3 regions of the Photobacterium sp. ABD4_091 genome follow, and region 2 is predicted to be linked to each of the others. Evidence: riboswitches for the same ligand, from Rfam matches in the RefSeq annotation. Region 2 holds a riboswitch; each other region holds the start of a gene.
The links. A riboswitch is a leader RNA that binds a small molecule or an ion and turns the genes downstream of it on or off. The one in region 2 is predicted to bind thiamine pyrophosphate.

Region 1 (2,266 bases), on a different contig from region 2:
AGCAGGGTTGTCTTGCCGCAACCGCTCTTACCTAGCAGGCAAGTCCATTTTCCTGCTGGTAGATCAAGGTTCAAGCGGTTAAACAAAGGAATATTGGCATCGTTATACTGAAGCATTAAATCTTCAATAGTCACGTCCATTCCTCTGGCAACGTATGAATTATTAACGGTGTTTGATGAAGGATTGCTATTCATCTGTTGTGTAGCTTCCATGCTTATTCTGGTTTGAAATGGCCTGCAAAGAAATGGTTCACTGGGCCGTGGCCTGAACCAATTTCTAACTCATCGGCATGCTCTATGGCTTTGGTGATGTAAGATTTGGCATGTTTTACAGCGTCTTGTAGTGGGTAATCCTGGGCGAGGAAAGAGGCCGTTGCTGCAGATAAGGTACAACCGGTTCCGTGGGTATTGCGGGTTGCAATCCGAGGCGTGCTCATGCGGATAACGTCACTTTCAAGGATCAGCAAGTCGGTGCTGAAGTCGTCTTTTTCCAGGTGCCCGCCTTTTAGCAAAATTGAGCGTGAGCCAACTTCACGCAATGCAGCAATCATATCTGTCATTTGCTGTTCAGTCTCAGGAAGAGCTGAGCCAATCAAAGCGGCCGCTTCAGGTAAGTTAGGGGTGATCACATCAGCAAGTGGCAATAGCTCTGACTTAAGCGTTGAGATAGCCTCTTGTTCAAGCAACAAATCACCACTGGTTGCCACCATTACGGGATCAATGACCAAGAACTTTGGCTGATATTGGCGAAGCTTTTTAGCCACCATGCGGATAATATTGGCATCGCTTAGCATTCCAATTTTGACGGCTTTTACATCTAGGTCAGTAAAAACAGCATCAAGTTGCAGTTCGACAAAAGCAGGGTCGATACCTAGGATACCAGTCACACCCTGGGTATTTTGTGCGGTTAGCGCTGTGATAACAGAACACGCATAGCCACCGGTTGCCGAAATGGCTTTGATATCGGCTTGGATACCTGCACCGCCACCGCTATCGGAGCCAGCAATAGTGAGGGTAATTGGAGTTATTGAAGAAATTGGCATAGCTACCTCTATGAAAGACGTAAGGTAGCCAATGTCATTGAACCTACTTCATCAAACCTATGGAGGGTGCGAGATAGGGCAATGCAGCTAGTTCCCTACGCCATTATTAAATGGATCAGGTTCAACGGGTCCCACTACATGTGGTCTCAGCACTAGGCTCCCCGACTAACGGACAAAATGTTGCTTATCTGGCCTATATTGCATATAGACCTAAAAAAATTGGTTTTCTGGCTTAAATGCCTGAAGATGAGGCTAATCTAAACATGTTTTTTTCGTTAGGGCAAACATGTTAGGAATAAAGTGAGGTGATGGATTAAGAAAAAAGCAGAACTTGAAGAATTGGCAGCCACAGGAGTGTGGCTGCCAGAAAAGTTACATCTTTTTGCAGTAAGCAGCAATAATAACCATGTTAGTACCAGCGGCTTTACCTGAAATATGCAGTGGGTTATCAGTTAGTCGGATACCACGAACCGCAGTGCCTTGTTTGATAACCAAGTTTGAGCCTTTCACAGGAAGGTCTTTGATGATTGTGACATTGTCACCGGCTTCAAGTGCTGTACCGTTGACATCAACAGTTTTAACAGCATCCAGTTCGGCAAGAGCGATGCCTTTTTCAGCCCACTCGATCATGTCATCTTCCATGTACATCATATCAAGTAGATCTTGTGCCCAAGTCTCAGAAGATAGGCGCTTAAGCAGGCGGTAAGCCATAACTTGAACTGCTGGCTCCTGGCTCCACATGCTGTCATTTAGGCAACGCCAATGGTTTTGATCCAATGCTTCAGCGTCTTCGATCTCTGTACGACAAGTGCCACATACCATTACACAGCTACCCGCTGTTTGGTCAGGAGAAGCAGGGACTTCGTAAACACTCAGACTGTCTTCTGATCCACATAGTTCACATTTTGCGCCAGAGCGCTCTTTAACGATTGATTCAATGCTCATAGGAATATTCCAAGGAAGTGTAATGCTGTACTCAATCATACAGGTAATTGTTCGGTTTATTATGCCATTTAATTCTGAGAAGAAAAGTAATGAAGATCAAGATCACATTATTATCACCATATGATGGCTAAAAAATATTCCAACTCACAATTTAAGTAAAAAATATGCAACAAAAATGTAGGATAAGTTGGTGGGTTGGGACTAAGCTCAAAGAGCCTAAGTCAGTACTTAGATAGGAATTAATATGAAAAAGGCACTTTTTTTACTCACCGCTTTAGC
Region 2 (2,266 bases):
TTCGGCACGCCGCTAACAGGCGCTATCTTTGCCCTGGAAGTGCTAGCGATAGGCCGCCTGCGCTATGATGCAATTATCCCAGCTTTGTTTGCTGCTATCTTGGCTGATGTCGTTTGTTCAGCCTGGGGCGTGCACCATACCCACTACCGGATAGATTTCCTCGAAACCATTACCCTGTTTGAACATGCCGTCAAAGTAGACCTGCTGATGATCGCCAAGATTGTGATTGCTGCCGTGGCTTTTGGTTTGGCGGGATACCTGTTTGGTGAGCTGACTCACGCCTTTAAAGATATCTTCAAGGCGACACTCAAAAACCCGTATTTGATTGTGGTCGTCGGTGGCTTGATTGTTATCGGTGCGGTTCAGCTGATAGGTAACTACGATTACATAGGCTTGGGTGTTTATTCGAGCCGTGAAGGGGGAGTGAGTATCTTGACTGCCTTTCAGGAAGGGGGTGCCGAATGGTATAGCTGGTTGCTCAAATTGCTGCTGACGGCAGTTACCCTGGCTGCTGGCTACAAGGGCGGGGAGGTGACTCCGCTATTCTTCGTTGGGGCGACTTTGGGCAATACCATGGCATGGGTGCTGGGCGCGCCGGTCGACTTGTTTGCCGCCCTGGGCTTTCTTGCTGTTTTTGCGGCTGCGACCAACACACCGTTGGCTTGTACCATTATGGGGATCGAGCTTTTTGGCGCAGAGCACATGCTGTACTTTGCCATTGCGTGCTATACCGCTTACTACTTCAGTGGCCACACGGGCATTTACTCGTCGCAGCGAGTCGCGGTACCCAAGCTATTTGACTTGGATGGGGCTCCAAACATTGCCCATAAGCTTGGTGAGCTGAGGGAGACCCATTCGTCTCTGCTCAAGTCTCTTGTGAAGCGTTTCAAATAAATTTGTCGTGCTCAGTGATGTTATGCAAAAAGAGCAAGGTTTTTGCTGATTGAGGGTTAAATCTGGGGGATCTGCCTTGCCGAGGCCGACCCCCTTTCATATACTGCTAAATCAACTTGTCGGAGTGCCATTTGGCTGAGACCGCATTGCGGGATCCGTAGAACCTGATCAGGCTAATACCTGCGAAGGGAACAAGAGAGACTCTTCTGTATCACTGTATTCACAGTGGCAGTATCAGACGACACTATACACCCTACGTATAGCCTCTTGTTTACGCACCCATCCGCCAAGCAACTTCCCTGTTATGGACAAAAAAGGAAATTGCTATGTCGAATCGCAAACAAGCGAGACTGGAAGCGAAACAATTTATCGACTCACTAACCACCCAGGCTTACCCGAATTCGCGGAAAGTTTATGTCACTGGGAGCCGTGAAGATATCCGCGTACCGATGCGCGAGATTGCCCTGGCTGATAGCCTAGTTGGCGGTACCAAAGAATCCCCTGTTTTCGAGCCTAATGAACCGGTACGGGTCTATGACACCTCTGGTTTCTATACCGATCCTGAGCAGCCAGCTGATATTTATGCTGGCCTGCCTAAGCTCCGTGAAAGTTGGATTGAGGAGCGGGGGGATACTGAACTGCTGGACGAGCTAAGTTCTCAGTATTCCAAAGAGCGCTTAGCTGATGACACCCTTGATGAACTGAGGTTTGAACAACAGGCTCGCATTCGCTGTGCCAAGCCAGGCAAAAATGTCACCCAGCTTCATTATGCCCGCCAGGGGATCATCACGCCTGAGATGGAGTTTATTGCCATTCGCGAAAACATGGGGCGGGCGAAATACCGCGATGAGGTGCTAAACCAGCAGCATCCGGGAATGGCATTTGGTGCCAACCTGCCACAAGAAATCACCCCTGAATTTGTCCGCCAAGAAGTCGCTGAAGGCCGGGCTATTATCCCATCGAATATCAATCACCCTGAAACCGAGCCGATGATCATCGGCCGCAACTTCCTGGTCAAGGTCAACGCCAATATCGGTAACTCGTCAGTGAGCTCGTCGATTGAAGAGGAAGTAGAGAAGCTGGTGTGGTCAACCCGCTGGGGCGGCGATACCGTCATGGATCTCTCAACCGGCCGTAATATCCACGAAACCCGTGAATGGATCATCCGCAACAGCCCGGTACCGATCGGTACTGTGCCTATGTATCAGGCGTTGGAGAAGGTCAATGGTATTGCCGAGAACCTCAACTGGGAAGTGTTCCGTGACACCTTACTCGAGCAGGCCGAGCAGGGGGTTGATTACTTTACTATCCATGCCGGTGTCCTGCTGCGCTATGTCCCGATGACGGCCAAAAGGGTGACGGGAATTGTCTC
Region 3 (2,266 bases), 270 kb from region 2:
TATCGAGCTCGCTAGCTTCATTGACCAGGGCGGCTAGGGCGCTGACCACCAGGCAAAAAATGAGCCCGGCGGTGATCAGGCCGGGCATCAGTTGGGTGTTGCGTGTATTCAAAAGTGAGTGCCTACTACTTGGTCAAGGCTTGCTGCCACTCGCGAACCCAGCTTCGGCGCTGCTTGGCAACGTCTTCGGCTGAAAACTCCAGGGCTTTACTCGGCAGGGTAAGTAACTTGAACTCGGCTGGCTGGGCGACATCCGTTACCGGATACATCCAGTTACCCGTCGGGATCACCGACTGGAACTCAGGCGTTAGCATAAAGGCCAAGAATTGGTCGGCCAGGGCTTGGTTCGGGCTGCTTTTCAGTTTCGCAGCCACTTCCACCTGCATGTAATGGCCTTCGCTGAAGTCGGCGGCTTTGTATTTGTCGTCCTGCTCGGCGATCAGGTGATAGGCTGGCGAGGTGGTGTATGACAGCACCATATCGGACTCGCCTTTGAGGAACATGCTATAAGCCTCGGACCAACCTTTGGTGACAGTAACCGTTTTACCTGCCAGTTGCTGCCAGGCTTGTGGAGCCTTGTCGCCGTATACCGACTTCATCCACAGCATCAGGCCCTGGCCCGGCGTCGAGGTGCGCGGGTCTTGGTAGATGATGGACAGGTCGTCACGGTTGACCAGCTCATCCAAGCTTTTCGGTGGGTTTTCCAGCTTGGTGCTGTCATAGACAAAGGCAAAGTAGCCGTAGTCGTAAGGGACAAAGGTGGTATCGCTCCAGCCGTTCGGCAAGGTGAGCTTGCTGGTGTCCACTTGGTGCTCGGCCAGTAAGCCGGTTTTCTTGGCTTCGGCAATCAGGTTGTTATCGAGACCAAGCAATACGTCGGCCTTGGTACGTTTGCCTTCAAGGCGGATACGGTTGAGGATGGATACACCGTCATCCAATGCCACGAACTCCAAATTACACTCGCACTGCGCCTCAAACGCTTTCTCGATAGCAGGCCCAGGCCCCCAGTCGGAAGCAAAAGAGCTGTAGGTGTAAACCGTAAGGGTGTTGTCCGCAGCCAGTGCCGGCATGGCGGCCAACGTAACAAGTGGGAGTAATTTTTTCACTATGCGCTCCTGATGCTCTTGCGTCCGGCAAGAGGAAAAATAACCGTACGAGCGGCACAGGGTTGAGATGAAGGCCGGCGTCATGCCGGCTTTGCAAGATAAGAAGGCTTACCGTGGCGAACTCAATTCCTACGCCAGTACTAACTGGATCAGGTTCTGTGGGTTTTGCCGCAGCAATCTCAGCACTTGCAAGCAGGCTTGGTGGCCTAGGGCAAGCGCTCCCCAATGAGAACGCTTGTTATTGTAATGTGGCGGGATACAGGTTGCCAGCAGGAAGGCACTATTATACTAAATGCCCCTTTGCTAAAGGCTGCTATGCGAACGGCTCCTGTGCAAACGTCTCCTGTGCTAATAGCTCCATCGATGACGCCAGACAGTTGAGCAGGCTACTTGGCATTGTTGAGCGACCAGTTGTAGTCATAACTGACGTTACCAAGGGTAATTGATGATCCCTGGCGGTACTGGTTGATGTGTTTTTGCAGTTGGGCTGTAGAGCCGAAATCGCTGCCATACCAGTCATAAATCGAAGAAAGCTGGGTTTTATTGCCTTGAGGGTTGACGCCCTTGCGGCTGTTGATAAAGCGGGTGGCCGATTTTTCCAGTAAGTGCTCGGTGTTACTGGCAGTGAAAGCGTCGGGCTGGAGATCCGGGCAACCTAGGCTGGCACAGTTGACGACATAGTGAATGCGCGGATCGCGCCAGATCGGACGTAAAATCCGGTGCTCAATATCGTTGAGAGAAAGTGTCTTGCCGTTAATGGTGAGCACTTTCTCATCCCAAGGGCCAAAGCTGAAGAAGCCACCTAATTTGGTGATGGAAGAGACCGGGTAGTTATCGAGGATCAATTTGACTGTTTGGGCATTGTAGAGATTAACCCAGTAAGCAAACTGTTCGTTGCGGTTTAATTGGTGCGGGTTTAGCTTGGTCAGGTCGCGTAGGTACCTGTCCAGTTCGTACTTGTCGCCATCCGATACCCGACTGTAGCGAAACAAGGTTTGCTGGGGTTGGACGACCAGGTACTTATCGAGCAGGCGCTGCCAGCGGCTGTGGTCAACTGTTTGTGAGTTGGAAGAGGCATATTGCTGCCAGTAAGGCCAGAGATCTGACTTGGGGGCGGCAAAGGTGCTAGCCGATAGGACGAGAAACAGCAGGCTGACAAA

Region 1: linked by a shared signal. The riboswitch ahead of thiD (bifunctional hydroxymethylpyrimidine kinase/phosphomethylpyrimidine kinase) and the one ahead of thiC (phosphomethylpyrimidine synthase ThiC) in region 2 are both predicted to bind thiamine pyrophosphate.
Region 3: linked by a shared signal. The riboswitch ahead of thiB (thiamine ABC transporter substrate binding subunit) and the one ahead of thiC (phosphomethylpyrimidine synthase ThiC) in region 2 are both predicted to bind thiamine pyrophosphate.

Annotation. Positions count from the first base shown of each region.
Region 1 is NZ_JBSWWQ010000002.1:987,899-990,164, reverse strand. It holds gene ACXAGQ_RS18900 (ABC transporter ATP-binding protein) at 1-140, opposite strand, end outside; gene thiD (bifunctional hydroxymethylpyrimidine kinase/phosphomethylpyrimidine kinase) at 215-1,042, opposite strand; TPP riboswitch at 1,118-1,216, opposite strand; gene ACXAGQ_RS18890 (PhnA domain-containing protein) at 1,415-1,987, opposite strand; gene ACXAGQ_RS18885 (hypothetical protein) at 2,232-2,266, shown strand, end outside.
Region 2 is NZ_JBSWWQ010000001.1:1,565,404-1,567,669, reverse strand. It holds gene ACXAGQ_RS07305 (voltage-gated chloride channel family protein) at 1-894, shown strand, start outside; TPP riboswitch at 1,005-1,102, shown strand; gene thiC (phosphomethylpyrimidine synthase ThiC) at 1,221-2,266, shown strand, end outside.
Region 3 is NZ_JBSWWQ010000001.1:1,837,791-1,840,056, forward strand. It holds gene thiP (thiamine/thiamine pyrophosphate ABC transporter permease ThiP) at 1-88, opposite strand, end outside; gene thiB (thiamine ABC transporter substrate binding subunit) at 126-1,106, opposite strand; TPP riboswitch at 1,216-1,341, opposite strand; gene ACXAGQ_RS08605 (DUF547 domain-containing protein) at 1,493-2,266, opposite strand, start outside.